One region of the Streptomyces sp. NPDC059224 genome, then DNA from elsewhere that is predicted to be linked to it. Evidence: riboswitches for the same ligand, from Rfam matches in the RefSeq annotation. Region 1 holds a riboswitch; each other region holds the start of a gene.

Region 1 (3,639 bases):
GACCTTCGACGAGCGGGTCACGTCGAACCGCGTGAGGTTGCCGCACAGGGTGCAGCGCCACCGCGTCGTGGCGGTCGGCAGGGGAACCGTCATCGTGACTGTTCGCTTCCTTCTAGTGTCCGTGACGCGCCGTCCCGACGCGTGTGGCTCGTTACCCTACGGCCTGGCGAGTACTCGACGCCGCCCTGTCCGCGGCGGCGAGGCGATCTGCACCGGTGCGTCCTGTTACGCCATGCTCTATGTCCATGATCGGCAACTGGAACCCGACCGCCGTGCGGACCCTGCGGAGCCTGAGGGGGACGTCGGCCCCCATGACGTACACCCTGATCGCCGTGTGCTGCCTGATCTTCCTGGTCGGCCCGGCGTCCGGCTTCAACCCGTCCTACGGCACCGGGGACGCCCTGGCGGCCGCCCAGCGCGCGTACTTCCGGCGCTGGGGGGTGGTCCCCGCCGACCTGTTCGACGGCCCGGTGCGGGAGGTGCTGACCCCGGCCACGGCACTGTTCATCCACGGCAGCTGGGTGCACCTCCTCGGCAACATGCTCTTCCTCTTCGTCTTCGGGGCGATGACCGAGGAGCGAATGGGGCGCGCGGAGTTCACCCTCTTCTACATCGGCTGCGGCTATCTCGCACTGCTCGGCTACGCGGCCGCCAACGCCACGTCCCAGCAGTCGCTGGTGGGGGCGTCCGGGGCGATCTCGGCGGTCCTCGGAGCGTTCCTGTACCTGTTCCCCAACGCCCGCGTGACCAGTCTCCTGCCGTTCCTCTTCTTCCTTCCGCTCCGGTTCCCGGCCTGGGTGGTGCTCCCCTTCTGGGCGGCCCTGCAGTGGCTCGCCCTGAACCAGGCGACCGACGGCCCCGGCGTCGCCTACCTCGCCCACCTGGTCGGCTTCGGGCTCGGCCTCGGCTACGCGTGGGCGCGGTACGGCCGTGGGACTAAAGTGAAGGCCGCCCCAGCTCCGGCTCCCGAGGGAGAGAACCAGCCGTGATCACCGCGATCGTCCTCATCAAGACCAGCGTGGACCGGATCCCCGAGATCGCGGAACAGATCGCCGCGCTGGACAGCGTCAGCGAGGTCTTCTCCGTCACCGGTACGTACGACCTGATCGCCATGGTCCGGGTGCGCGAGCACGAGGACCTGGCCGAGGTGATCCCGGGCCGGATCAGCAAGATCCAGGGCGTGGAGGGCACGGACACGCACGTCGCGTTCCGCACGTACTCCCAGCACGACCTGGAGGCGGCGTTCGCGATCGGCCTGGACAGCTAGCGAAGGCCGCTCACTGGAGCGCCCCGTCGGGGGCGCGGGGAACTGCGCGGCCGGCCCCCACCGGCCCGCACCATGGCCTCCTGCGGGTGCGCCGCGGCTGGGCGGGCGGTTCTCCGCACCCCTGGGCCGGCCGCCCCTTGCGCCGGCCGGGATCAGACCGCCGGGACGCAGCGGCCACCCTCCGTGCGGTACGACCACTTCGCACCGTCGGTCACCAGTTCCCGGACCGCCGCCACGAAGCGCTCCACGTGCTCGTCCGGCGTTCCCGCCCCGAAGCTCACCCGGATGGCGTTCAGGGACTTCTCGCCCGGTGCCGCCTCCGGCGCCCCGCACTCGCCCTGGGTCTGCGGGTCGGAGCCCAGCAGGGTCCTGACCAGCGGGTGGGCGCAGAAGAGGCCGTCGCGGACGCCGATGCCGTACTCGGCGGAGAGGGCCGCGGCGAAGTGGGAGCTGTTCCAGCCCTCGACGACGAAGGAGAGCACGCCCACCCGCGGGGCGTCGTCGCCGAACAGGGAGAGCACACGGACCTCGGGGACCTCGGCGAGGCCCGCGCGGACCTTGGCGATCAGGTGCCGTTCGCGGGCGACCAGATTCTCGAAGCCCGCCTCGGTCAGCGCCTTGCAGGCCGCGGCGATCGAGTAGGCCCCGATGACGTTCGGGGAGCCCGCCTCGTGGCGCGCGGCGCTGTCGTGCCACTCCACGGCCACTCCCCCGTCCTCGCGCCGGGTGACCTTGCGGCTGGCGCCGCCGCCCGCGAGGTACGGCTCGGCCGCCCGCAGCCAGTCGGCACGGCCGGCCAGGACGCCGGAGCCGAAGGGGGCGTACAGCTTGTGGCCGGAGAAGGCGATCCAGTCGACGTCCAGCTCCCGGACGCTCACCGGGTGGTGCGGGGCCAGCTGGGCGGCGTCCAGGACGATCCGGGCGCCCTGCGCGTGTGCGACGGCGGCCAGCTCGCGCACCGGCCACAGCTCGCCGGTGACGTTGGAGGCGCCGGTGACGCAGACCAGGGCCGGGCCGCGGCCCCCGTCGGCGGCCTCCGGACGGGAGGCGAGAGCCTTCTCCAGGGTCTCGACGGCCTGGCGCGGGGTGCGCGGGGCGTCGAGGTAGCTGACCCGGGCGTCCTGCCAGGGCAGCAGGCTCGCGTGGTGCTCGGTCTCGAAGACGAAGACCTGGCAGCCGGCGGGGAGGGCGCGGGCCAGAAGGTTCAGGGAGTCCGTGGTCGAGCGGGTGAAGACCAGCTGGTCGTCGGGGCGGCAGCCGAGGAACTCGGCGACGGTCCGGCGGGCGTTCTCGAAGAGGTCCGTGGAGAGCTGGGAGAGGTAGCCGGCGCCGCGGTGGACGCTGCCGTAGTAGGGCGCGTACGCCGCCACGTCGTCCCAGACCCGCTGGAGCGCGGGAGCGCTGGCCGCGTAGTCGAGGGCGGCGTAGCCGACCTCGCCACCGGTGACGAGCGGGACGGTGACATCCCGCCCCAGAACGGGCAGAGGGGCACAGACCGACTGGGCGGAGACAGCGGTGGAGACGGACATGGCGAACTCCCGTGAGAGGAAAGAAGAAAGTGAAGAAGGGTGCGCGGAAGGGGGGCTCGACGCCCTAGCGCATTCGCTTGCTCACGGGAGACTCCCTCGATGACCAGGATCCCTGGATCGTGCTCATGAACAGAGCGTGAGGGATCCGCGCTTGCCGCAGACCTCGCTGCCTACGGCCTGGTCTTCACCCGGGGCACCCCGCCACGGACGGAGGGTTGCCGGACAGTCGGCCGGGGCCTCATGACTGTCACTCATGACCTGTGGGGAAACGTAGATGAGGTGATCGTCGGCGCGCAACCTGTGTCCGGATGACGGACGGGCCGGAGCGCCGGCGCCACCTTCTCCTTCCGCCGGGCGCCTACCGGTTGGTCGCCGCCGCCCAGCGCTCCAGCACCCGTTTGGCCGCGCCCGAGTCGATCGACTCCGCCGCCTCGTCCATGCCGGCGCGGATCTGCTCGGCGAGTGTCCCGGTGCCCGGGTCCAGGGCGACCAGTGCCGCCGCCGAGTTGAGCAGGACCGCGTCCCGCACCGGGCCCCGCTCGCCGTCGAGGAGCCTGCGCGCGACCTCCGCGTTGTACGACGGGTCGCCGCCGCGCAACGCCTCCACCGGGACCAGCTCGATGCCGACGTCCCTCGGGTCGAAGGTCTCCTCGGTGACCTTCCCGTCGCGGACGATCCAGACGTGGGACGTGGCGGTGGTGGTCAGTTCGTCGAGGCCGTCGTCGCCGCGGAAGACCAGGGAGGAGTTGCCGCGCTCGGCGAAGACGCCCGCGACGACCGGTGCCATGCGCGGGTCCGCGACACCGACCGCCTGGGACCGCACCTGCGCGGGGTTGGTCAGCG
Region 2 (3,639 bases), on a different contig from region 1:
CGCCGACCACCCGCGCGTGTCATCCGGGTGAGCGTCATGATCCGGGCACGGTGATCCGCACCCGCCGGCTGCCGCAGCGCGGGCACACCGCGTCGGTGAGCGGCGACCGCACGGCCCGCCCGGCCTCGTCGACGTACTCCTGGGTGGTCTGCAGGTCCGGATCGGCGATCGGGTCGGTGAAGAACACCGCCTGGAAGGTCGCCTCCCAGACCTCGCCGCACCGCCCGCAGACGAACGCGAAGGTCTCGGGCACCGCGCCGGGCACGGGCCCGGGACCCGGGGGCTGGCTCATCGCATCCGGCTCCTGTCACTCGGCCTGCGTCTCCAGCGGACAGCCCCGGTCGCCCCGGGGCAAGCCGGGGCCGGTGTCCCAGGCGTGGACGCCCCCTTGACGGCACGCGGAGGCCGATCGACACTCCAGGTGGGAATCCTAGTGAAGAGGTAGGGAAAGATGGGCCGGCCGCGCACGCTCACCGGCGCAGAGCGCCGAGAGAGCCGTACGCCCTGCCCCGTCCCGTCGCTCACCCCTCGTCTGCTCACCTCCCGTCTGCACATCGACCTGCAGCGCGTGTGCAGCGCCATCAGCCGCACCGGCTGAGCACCCGCCGCCGGCCCGCAGCAGCCCTGCGGCCGAGCGCCGCCGCCGGCCGTACCCGCCGGGCACCCCCCTCCGACGACCGCTTCCGTCGCGCGGACGTCCGCGCGCCCGCACCCCCCGGGGAGACGCATGTCCATCACTCCGCTCGCCGCCCTCCCGTACGTCCGCACCGGCCCCGCCTTCCGCGGTCGCATCGGCCGGGACGCGCGCAGCGGGCACTACGCCGTGCCGCGCCGCTACCGGCTCCATCTCGCCACCGCCTGTCCCGACGGCCTCCGCATCGCCGTCGGTCACAGCCTCCTCGCCCTCGACGACTGTTGTCCGGTCACCTTCCTGCCCGCCGTCCCGGACTGTCCCGACGGCAGTCACACGGCACTGCGCCCGCTGTACGAGGCGAGCGCCCACCGCTACTCGGGACCGGCCCTCGCGCCGGTCCTCAGCGACGACTGGTCCGGCCGGATCGTCTCCACCCACAGCCGGGACATCCTGCGTGACCTGGACCGCCACTTCGGCGACGGCGTCGTCCGCCTGTACCCCTGCGGTGCGGAGGCCGAGATCGAGGAGGCCGAGCGGCTGTGCGCCGACGACATCGAGCAGGCGGCACAGCATGCCGGCCGGGAGGGCGGAGACCCGCAGGCGCTGGAGGTGCTGCTCGCCGCCCTGGACGGGCTGGAACGCCGGCTGGCCGGTTCCGAGTTCCTCGTCGGCGGACGACTCACGGCCGCGGACGTCGAGTTGTGGGTGACCCTGGTCCAACTCGACACCGTGCACCGCAACCACCTGGACGCCGCCGCCGTGCACGCCATCGCCGGTCATCCGGTCCTGTGGGCCTACGCCCGCCGGCTGGCCGCCCGCCCGGCCTTCGGCGCCCACCTCGACCTCGACGGCATCGCCCGCCGCCACCACGGCCGTTGCCAAGGCCTGGAAGCCGCCGGCGCGGCTGTCCAGATCCTGGACTGGGCCGGCCACGCGGCGGAGGCTCCCGGCGCTCCGCGCAGGTGAGAGGGGCCCGAGCTGTTTCGCCAGTCGGACAGGCGTTGACATTCGTTCGGGCAACTGCCTTACTTGCGGGACAGAACGGTCAAGAGCGTCAGCATCGAGCCCTGGCTTGCTGACCGGCAACCCTCGCATCGCGGTGGGGTGCCCCAGGTGACGACCGGACCGGATGACGACGTTCGGTAAGCGCGAGGCCCCCAGGGGCCGCCACGACAGCGACAGGTGACGGGACATGTACGCAGCTTCCAGGTCGGCCGAAGGCCGCGCCCAGGGCTGCGTACAGCCGTATCCGAGCCCGCTGGTCGCCGACCGCGCCGTCGATCTGCTCCGTGTCAACAGCGCCCTGTGTAGCGCGTGTACCGCACCGGGCCGCGCCCGCTGTCGGATCTGACCAGGCCTTTCCGCCTCACCCGCAGCAGGTCTCGCGCAGCCTCGCGTCCCCGCGTCCTCGACGAAGCACCGGCCGCCCCGGTGCGAAGCCGTCCGCCCCATCCCGTGTCCCGCGCGCCCCCGCGTACCCGTGCCGTGTCCTGACGCGGCGCGGTGCCGCGGCCCCGGCCGTGTGATCCGGGGTGTCCGACTCCGCCGGAGCCCGTCATGAGTGAACCCCCAGGCGCCCTGTCCGTGGCCGAGGCGCCACCATCCACCGACACACCGTCAAAACCTCCGCGGGATCAGCGGGTTCGGCCACTGCGCCGACCCGGACGATGGCTCGCCACCGCCGTCGCCCTGGTACTCGTCGCGCAGTTCGCCCACGGACTGGCCACCAACCCCTTCTACCAGTGGGACCGCTTCCGTTACTGGTTCCTGCGCCCCACCGTCCTCGACGGGCTCGTCGTCACCCTCGAAGTCGCCGCGCTCAGCGCCGTACTGGGCCTGCTCGGCGGGGTCGTGCTGGCGCTGGCCCGGCTCTCCGGCAGCCCCGTGCTGCGGGCGGTGAGCTGGACCTACACCTGGCTGTTCCGCTCGGTGCCGCTGATCGTCCTGCTGATCTTCCTCTACAACTTCTCCGCCCTCTACCAGACGCTGAGCCTGGGCGTTCCCTTCGGCCCTTCCTTCGTCTCCTTCGACGAGTCCGAGCTCGCCACCGACATGGCCATCGCCGTGATCGGCCTCAGCCTCAACGAGGCCGCCTACGCGGCCGAGGTGGTGCGCGGCGGCATCCTCTCCGTAGACCAGGGCCAGCACGAGGCGGCCGCCGCCCTCGGCCTGCCCAAGGGCTACCAGTTCACCCGGATCGTCTTCCCGCAGGCCCTGCGCTCCATCGTGCCGAACTACGTCAACCAGCTCATCGGCCTGATCAAGAGCACGTCCCTGGTGTTCTACGTCTCGCTGCTCGACCTCTTCGGCTCGGTGCAGTCCATGGGCAGCACCTACCCCGGCGACATCGTGCCGCTGCTGCTCGTCGCCACCGTCTGGTACCTGATCCTGACCAGCGCCGTCTCCGTCGTCCAGTACTACGTCGAGCGGTACTTCGCCCGCGGCGCCACCCGCACCCTGCCGCCGACCCCCCTGCACAGACTCCGCACCGGCCTGGCCGGCCTGCGGGAACGGATACGCCGGGAGGCCGCCGTATGACCACCGCACCGGACACGGCACCGGAGACCGCCCCGGCCGCCCTGGAGATCCACGACGTCCACAAGTCGTACGGCGCCCACCGCGTCCTCGACGGCATCGACCTGACCGTCCGCCCCGGCGAGGTCACCGTCGTCCTCGGTCCGTCCGGCTCCGGCAAGTCCACGCTGCTGCGCGTCGTCAACCACCTGGAGAAGCCCGAGACCGGCTACGTCAGCGTCGGCGGCGAGCTGATCGGGGTCAAGCGCCACGGCGACGGTCTCAAGGAGCTGAGCGAACGCGCCATCCTGGCCCAGCGCAGCCGGATCGGCTTCGTCTTCCAGAACTTCAACCTGTTCCCGCACCTGACGGTCCTCGACAACGTCGCGGCCGCTCCCGTCGCCACCGGGAAGCTGACCAGGCCGCAGGCCCAGCAGCTGGCCAAGGAACTCCTCGAACGGGTCGGCCTCGGCGAGCGCGTCGGCGCCTAT
Region 3 (3,639 bases), on a different contig from region 1:
CACGTACTGCTTCAGCACGAACGGTCCGGAGCCGATCACGCCGTCACTGCACTTCCGCTGGGGGGACCTCCGCACGCTCGCCGACGACTCGATGCCCAGCGAGTGGGTCGAAGTCGCCTGCAGGAACTGCGCGTTGGGCTGCTCGAAGGTCACCTTGACGGTGAGCGGGTCGACCACGGTGGTGCTCTTGACGCCGCTCAGATAGCCCTCGGCGAGGGTGCCCAGGGCGCCGAGGGCAGGTACCGCGTCGAAGTTGTCCTTGACCACCTGCGCGGTCAGCCTCGAGCCGTCGCTGAAGGTGACACCCGACCGCAGACGGAACGTGAACGTCGTCGCGTCGGCGCTGACGTCCCAGCTCTTGGCGAGCCATGGCACGATCTTGCCGGTCTTCGGGTCCTGGTCGGTCAGGGAGTCCACGATCTGGCGTACCGAGTAGATGGTGTCGTTGCTGCCGGCCTGCTGCGGATCCACGCAGCCGGCGTCGGATCCCACCGCGAAGGTCAGGGTGCCGCCGGACTTCGCCCGGCCGCTTCCGCCGCCCGAGCCGTCGTCGCCCGAACCGCAGGCGGTCAGCAGGACGCTGGTGGTCAGGAGCGCGGCCAGGGGCGCCCATCGGGAAGGTCTGAGAACCGCGAGTGCAGTCACGGAGGGGTTTCTCCTACTCGTGTCACCCCGCACGGGGTGCCGGGCTTCGGGGCGCGAGGCACGGCCGTGCAGGGACGTGCGGCCGGGCGGGATCGGCGCCGGCCGGGGGAGCGCTGTGCAGACGGGCGCGGAAGGAGGGCATGTCGGACGCCACCGGGACCGGTGGCGGAGGGAAGGGCGGCGCGAGAATGCCGTGGCCGGTGACGGAGGTCAGCCGGCGACAGGCAGGCCGGTCAGACCCGACAGAGGCAGCTGGTCGAGCGCTTCAGATCGATGTGGCGCCGGCGCGAGAGCCGGGAGTACGCCGTGGCGTCGGCGGGGGAGGCAGCCGGGTGATCGCTGTGTCGCATACCGGTCCCTCCTCGTCTCCGGCCCCGGTCGCGGAGCCACGCGCTTGCGGGAGTCGTCGATGACCCCGCCGGGCCTTCACCTGGAGCACCCCGCCGCGTGGGAGGGTTGCCGGTCAGCGAGCCAGGGCTTGACGCTGACACTCAATGCCGCCTGTGATCGTACGGAGCGGTTTTGTCGTACGTCAATGGCACCACCGGACGCCCTGGTCGAGAGGACGGGACCTCTCACATGCCGGGAAGAGAGGCGCCGCGCGCTGGAGGTGCCCGCCGGGACCTTCGCCGGCAGGCGGAACGGTGACGCGCCGGCTGGCTCAGACTGCGAACCCGTCCCGCTGTGGGAGCGTGCCAGGGGCGCCACGTCGCCGACGTCACCCTGTGAGCAAGCCGAAGGAGAGCCGGTCATGACCACATTCCCCACCGCGCGGGCCGTGCGGACCACCCCCGAGGGCCTCCTGTGGGAGCCGAGCGAGCGCTGGGTGCGCGGCCGCAAGGGCGAGGTCACGGTCGTCGACAGCCGCCACCCCGTCCTCGTCTGGGAGCCGGGGGTGCCCGTACCGCTGTACGCCTTCCCGCGCACGGAGGTCCGGCAGGATCTGCTCCGCCCCGCGAGGAACCCCCCGACGGGCACGCACACCGGGTCGCGGATCTTCTACGACCTGGACGCCGACGGCGAGCCGGTGGAGAACGCCGCCTGGACCTTCCCGGCCGCCGACCTGGCCGGTCACATCGCCTTCGAGTGGTCCAGCCGCGTCGGACGGGGGCTCGACCACTGGTACGAGGAGGAGGAAGAGATCTTCATCCATCCCCGTGACCCGCACAAGCGGGTGGACGCCATCCCCAGCAGCCGGCACCTGGTGGTCGAGATCGACGGCACGGTCGTCGCGGACACCCGCCGGCCGGTCCTGCTCTTCGAGACCGGCCTGCCCACGCGCTACTACGTCCCGCGTGAGGACGTGCGCCTCGACCTGCTCGAAGCCACCGACCACCACACCGGCTGCCCCTACAAGGGCACGGCCGCGTACTGGTCGTGGCGCGGTGCCGCCGACGTCCCGCCCCACCTGGTCTGGAGCTATCCGGACCCGCTCCCCGCGGTCGGCGCCGTCCAGGGGCTGCTCGCCTTCTACAACGAGGCCGTCGACATCACCCTCGACGGTGAACGGCTGGAGCGCCCCGTCACCCACTTCACCAGGACGCTGACGGAACCGCCGCGCCCCTGACGGCGGCCGCGCCTCCCGTCAGGGCTGTCCACCGCGCTCCACCGGGATCTTCTCGCCCGTCTCGATCGCGACCGGCAGCCGGTTCTCGGCCGGTGGCAGCGGGCAGGTGGCCAGGTCCGTGTAGGCGCAGGGCAGGTTGGCGGCGCGGTTGAAGTCGATCGTCACCCTCCCCTCGGCGTCGGGGGCGGGGACCTTCAGGGAGCGGTTGGCCGCGTACGTGGTCACCCCGGAGGTCTTGTCGGTGAACAGCACCATCAGGGCGCCGGGCGTCCCGCCGTTGAACGCGGTGAGCCGGTGCACGGCGCCGTCCAGTTCGAACTCGACCTGGCCGGGTGAGTCGTACACGTGCTCCAGGCCCTCGACGGCGGCGCCGACGGTCACCGGGCGCGGGGTGCCGAAGGGCAGGAAGCGGCCGGCGAGCACCCAGCGCGGGTCGGGCTCGTAGGCAGGTGTCCCCGTGAACGCCGTCCGCAGCGCGCTGTCCGGGTGGCGTGGGCGCACGATGTCGTGTCCGCCGCGCTTGGCGACCTCGACCACCGCGTCACCCCAGCCGGCGTACACACTGGCGCGTTCGGCGAGGACACCGAAGTCGTGGCGGCCTCGTATGGCCTGCCCGTCGACGGTCAGCTCCTCGCCCTCGTCCAGCTCGACGACCACACCGTGGGCCGTGGCCGACCAGGCGCCGGGCGCGTCGTCGAACCGGGTCGGCTCGTCGCTGAGCCAGTGCAGACCGGTGATCGCGAGGAACCCGTGCGGGCCGGCCAGCACCGCCTCCTTCTGCCGGTGCCACTCCTGCCACTCCTGTACGAAGCTCACCCGGTCGACGTCCTGAACGGTCATGTCGGCTCCCTCTGGCTGCGCATCCTGTTCTCTTCAACAGCCGCGGCCGCGCGCGTTCATCCCGCCGGGAGATGTTTCACGTTCCCGCAATGTGAGGGCTGTGACCGCACGGCAGGCCGCGATGTCGTCGAGCCCGTCGGGGACGAGGTCCGGCGTGACGTTGAAGCCGTCGACCGCGCCGTGCCGCGCGAACCGCCGCGACGCCGAGGGCCGTGGCGGGGGTGACCTGCTGGAGCCGGATCCAGCGCTTCTTCCCCTGGGCCTCCTCCTCGCCGGCTCACTCGGCCACCCGGCGCGGGGTCGGCGACCGGTCGGGTGCGTGGGCGGCGGCGCCGGGCCGCGGGGTGCCGTCGCCGCCGATCTCGACGGCGACAGGGCCCGGCAGGACCGGGCATGAGGTCCGGCGGACGGACCGGCAGCGCCCAGAGACCTGCTGCGGGCCGGACGGCGGAGCAGGTGCGGCGGTGGTCGACATGTCGACGGACGTTCGGCCGCACGCCGGAGCACACACCCCGCGGTGTGCCACCGGATGCGCGCATCGGCCGCCCCCGAAGTGGTCGAGGGCGGTCGGCGCGTGCGTGGGCGTG
Region 4 (3,639 bases), on a different contig from region 1:
GCCATGCCTAACTCCCCTATTACTGGCCCTTGCACAGATCCACACTTCGCGGATCCGGGTCAGACCTCACCCCCCAACGGTTGGGGGCGTGCGCCGGAACGCGTCGACCGCGGCTGAATGTATCTGTCCAACTGCCGTCTGCAACAGGTCAATCGGACGAGAATTCTGGACGGGAAGGGTCCGGAATGTAGCAAGAATTCGGCCGAATTCAGGGCAAGTCGGGCCCTATAAAAGCCGCAAAAGCCGCGTACAACCCGCGCACTTTGGCTACTTCTTGGCGGGTCGGCGGTATCGAATACGGGGCTTCCGACCTGGAGATCGGGACCGCGTTCCCCAACTGTACCGCGCTCAACCACACAGAATTGCCCCCTCCGCTTCTCTCACGGAGGGGGCAATCCGATGAACACTCGGTGATCGGCATTACCGAAGGTAATGTTCGGTCATCCGATCAGCCTGTCAGCAGGACGGCAGGTCAGCCGCCGGCCACGGCCGGGATGATGGAGACGCCGGCGCCGTCCGGGGTGGCCGTCTCCAGGCCCTGCTCGAACCGCACGTCGTCGTCGTTGACGTACACATTCACGAACCGGCGCAGCTTGCCCTCGTCGTCGAGAACGCGGGCCGCGATCCCGGTGTGGTTCTTCTCCAGGTCGGAGATGACTTCGCCGAGGGTGACCCCTTCGGCACTGACTTCGGCCTGCCCACCGGTGTAGGTGCGCAGGATGGTGGGGATGCGAACGGTGACGCTCACGTTGAAACCTCCGGTTGGGGCGACGCCCGGTTTTTTTACGGCTGACTCAGGCGAGCCCGGCCTCACGGAACGAATCGAGTGTCGGCCGGATGGTCGCCGTGAGCCCGGTCCCCGCCACGGCGTCCAGCGTCTTCAGCCCATCACCCGTGTTGAGTACAACGACCGACTTCGCCGGATCGATCAGCCCGTTCTCGATGAGCTTCCTGGTGACTCCGACCGTCACACCGCCGGCGGTCTCCGCGAAGATTCCCTCGGTCCGCGCGAGCAGCTTGATCGCGTCGACGATCTCTTCGTCGGTGACGTCCTCCACCGCGCCGCCGGTGCGGCGCGCGATGTCGAGGACGTACGGACCGTCGGCGGGGTTGCCGATGGCGAGGGACTTGGCGATCGTGTTCGGCTTCTGCGGCCGGACCACGTCGTGGCCCGCCTTGTAGGCCACCGACACCGGCGAGCACCCCTCGGCCTGCGCGCCGAAGATCTTGTACGGCCTGTCCTCCACGAGCCCGAGCCCGATCAGCTCCTGCAGACCCTTGTCGATCTTCGTGAGCTGCGAGCCGGAGGCGATCGGAATGACCAGCTGGTCCGGGATCCGCCAGCCGAGCTGCTCGCAGATCTCGTACGCCAGGGTCTTGGACCCCTCCGCGTAGTACGGCCGCAGGTTGACGTTGACGAAGCCCCAGCCCTCGCCGGCCGAGTCGCCGATCAGTTCGGAGCAGAAACGGTTCACGTCGTCGTAGTTGCCCTCGATGCCGACGAGTTCGCCGCCGTAGACCGCGGCCATGACGATCTTGCCCTGCTCCAGGTCGTGCGGGATGAACACGCAGGAGCGGAAGCCGGCCCGGGCGGCGGCGGCACCGACCGCGCCGGCCAGGTTGCCGGTGGAGGAGCAGGAGAGCGTGGTGTAGCCGAAGGCGCGCGCGGCCTCGACGGCCTGGGCGACGACCCGGTCCTTGAAGGAGTGCGTCGGGTTGCCGGAGTCGTCCTTGACGTACAGGCCGCCGGTGACGCCCAGTTCCTTCGCCAGGTTGTCGGCCTGGACGAGCTTGGTCCAGCCCGGATTGATGTTCGGCTTGGTGGCCACGTCGGCGGGGACGGGCAGCAGCGGCGCGTAGCGCCAGATGTTGGCGGGACCCGCTTCGATCCGCTTCCGCAGTTCCTCGGTGTCGTAGGCCGAGAAGTCGTAGGCGATCTCGAGCGGGCCGAAACACTCCTCGCAGGCGAACACCGGGCCGAGCGGCACGCGGTGGCCGCATTCGCGGCAGCTCAGCGCAGCGGCGGGACCGAGGTCGACGGGCGCGGAACCAGAAGCGGCGGTGGAGTCGGTGGTGGGTGCAACAGTCTGCGCAGCCATGTGAGGCGAGGCCCTTTCTCCTCATCTTCCTCACGACGCATCTCGCCGTGAGACGGATTTGGCACCTTCCCTAGCCGGGAGCCCCGCGGGTGATCGACAGTGAGCGGCGATCCACGAGTAACCGACTGGAGGGTTGCCGGGGCTTCATCGGGCCGTATCCCTCTGCCCCTCTGGATGAGCGGTATGCAGTTGTCAACGTCGGGTGACCCCAGGACATGCGATGGTCACCGGCGTTGTTCAAGACTGTAACCGAAGGCCAGGACAGTTGAGAGAGCCGTCCGAACCGCGAGATGGATCACACCTCGCAGTGTGATCGTGACAGTGAGGAGCCGCTGACTGTGCTGGAAGAAGTCGAGCGCTGGCTGGCCACCCGCTCCTGGTCCGTGAACGACCGTCCGCTGCACCGGATACTCGCCGCCAAGCAGCGCAGCGGGCAGTCCGTCTCCGTCGTGCTGCCGGCGCTCAACGAGGAGGAGACCGTCGGCGACATCGTCGCGATCATCCGCCACGACCTGATGCGGCAGACGCCGCTCGTCGACGAGATCGTGGTCGTCGACTCCGGTTCCTCCGACCGGACGGCGGCGGTGGCCGCGGCGGCCGGCGCCCGGGTCGAGCACCGCGACACGATCCTGCCGCGCATCCCCGCCGTCCCCGGCAAGGGCGAGGTGCTCTGGCGCTCCCTCCTGGTCACCACCGGGGACATCGTCTGCTTCGTCGACGCCGACCTGCGCGAGTTCTCCTCCGACTTCGTCACCGGGATCGTCGGCCCGCTGCTGACCGACCCGGACGTGGACCTGGTCAAGGCGATGTACGACCGCCCGCTCGCCGGTTCGGCCGGGCAGGGCGGCCGGGTCACCGAGCTGATGGCCCGTCCGCTGCTGAACATGCACTGGCCGCAGCTGGCCGGATTCGTCCAGCCGCTCGGCGGCGAGTACGCGGCCCGCCGCTCGCTCCTCGAGCAGCTCCCCTTCCCGGTCGGCTACGGCGTGGAGCTCGGCATGCTGGTCGACGCCCTGCACCTGGTCGGCCTGGACGCCCTCGCCCAGGTCGACGTGGGGGTGCGCAAACACCGTCACCAGGACGGCCAGGCGCTCGGCCGGATGTCCGCCGCGATCTACCGCACCGCCCAGCTGCGGCTGGCCCGCGGCCACCTGATCCGGCCCGCCCTGACCCAGTTCGAACGGGGCGAGGACGGCTTCGAACCGCGCACCTACTCGGTGGACACCGAGGAACGGCCGCCGATGGCGGAGATCACCGAGTACGCGGAGCGCCGGGTGGCCTGACCGTGGCCTGACTTGACCGTACGGCCGTATACGGTGGCGCGTCGGGCGCAGCCGTACGTTTGAGCGTTTCCGAGCCGGGCTAGGTTGTGGCGTATGGCTTTCACCAGCGGTGCTGAGGTGCTGGTCGCGTCCAACCGCGGCCCGGTTTCGTACGAGGTGCGCCCCGACGACGCGGACGGCGCGCTGCACGCCAAGCGGGGCGGCGGCGGGCTGGTCTCGGGTCTGTCGGCGATCGGGCCGGACGCGAACGCGGTGTG

Evidence for each region. Region 1 has a riboswitch for S-adenosylmethionine ahead of ACFXI4_RS11920 (aminotransferase class V-fold PLP-dependent enzyme). Riboswitches for the same ligand answer to the same signal wherever they lie in the genome.
Region 2: linked by a shared signal. The riboswitch ahead of ACFXI4_RS33460 (amino acid ABC transporter permease) and the one ahead of ACFXI4_RS11920 (aminotransferase class V-fold PLP-dependent enzyme) in region 1 are both predicted to bind S-adenosylmethionine.
Region 3: linked by a shared signal. The riboswitch ahead of ACFXI4_RS25075 (putative leader peptide) and the one ahead of ACFXI4_RS11920 (aminotransferase class V-fold PLP-dependent enzyme) in region 1 are both predicted to bind S-adenosylmethionine.
Region 4: linked by a shared signal. The riboswitch ahead of thrC (threonine synthase) and the one ahead of ACFXI4_RS11920 (aminotransferase class V-fold PLP-dependent enzyme) in region 1 are both predicted to bind S-adenosylmethionine.

Annotation. Positions count from the first base shown of each region.
Region 1 is NZ_JBHZAN010000009.1:139,294-142,932, forward strand. It holds gene ACFXI4_RS11905 (hypothetical protein) at 1-93, opposite strand, end outside; gene ACFXI4_RS11910 (rhomboid family intramembrane serine protease) at 246-989, shown strand; gene ACFXI4_RS11915 (Lrp/AsnC family transcriptional regulator) at 986-1,267, shown strand; gene ACFXI4_RS11920 (aminotransferase class V-fold PLP-dependent enzyme) at 1,420-2,796, opposite strand; SAM riboswitch class IV at 2,939-3,055, opposite strand; gene trpD (anthranilate phosphoribosyltransferase) at 3,155-3,639, opposite strand, start outside.
Region 2 is NZ_JBHZAN010000035.1:32,542-36,180, reverse strand. It holds gene ACFXI4_RS33470 (hypothetical protein) at 35-292, opposite strand; gene ACFXI4_RS33465 (glutathione S-transferase C-terminal domain-containing protein) at 728-1,600, shown strand; SAM riboswitch class IV at 1,678-1,789, shown strand; gene ACFXI4_RS33460 (amino acid ABC transporter permease) at 2,192-3,172, shown strand; gene ACFXI4_RS33455 (amino acid ABC transporter ATP-binding protein) at 3,169-3,639, shown strand, end outside.
Region 3 is NZ_JBHZAN010000022.1:166,461-170,099, forward strand. It holds gene ACFXI4_RS25070 (ABC transporter substrate-binding protein) at 1-645, opposite strand, end outside; gene ACFXI4_RS25075 (putative leader peptide) at 879-995, opposite strand; SAM riboswitch class IV at 1,031-1,144, opposite strand; gene ACFXI4_RS25080 (DUF427 domain-containing protein) at 1,397-2,212, shown strand; gene ACFXI4_RS25085 (DUF1684 domain-containing protein) at 2,231-3,052, opposite strand; gene ACFXI4_RS25090 (hypothetical protein) at 3,330-3,527, opposite strand.
Region 4 is NZ_JBHZAN010000001.1:331,526-335,164, forward strand. It holds gene ACFXI4_RS01505 (cold-shock protein) at 1-5, opposite strand, end outside; gene ACFXI4_RS01510 (MoaD/ThiS family protein) at 473-748, opposite strand; gene thrC (threonine synthase) at 795-2,099, opposite strand; SAM riboswitch class I at 2,118-2,280, opposite strand; gene ACFXI4_RS01520 (glucosyl-3-phosphoglycerate synthase) at 2,438-3,382, shown strand; gene ACFXI4_RS01525 (trehalose-6-phosphate synthase) at 3,476-3,639, shown strand, end outside.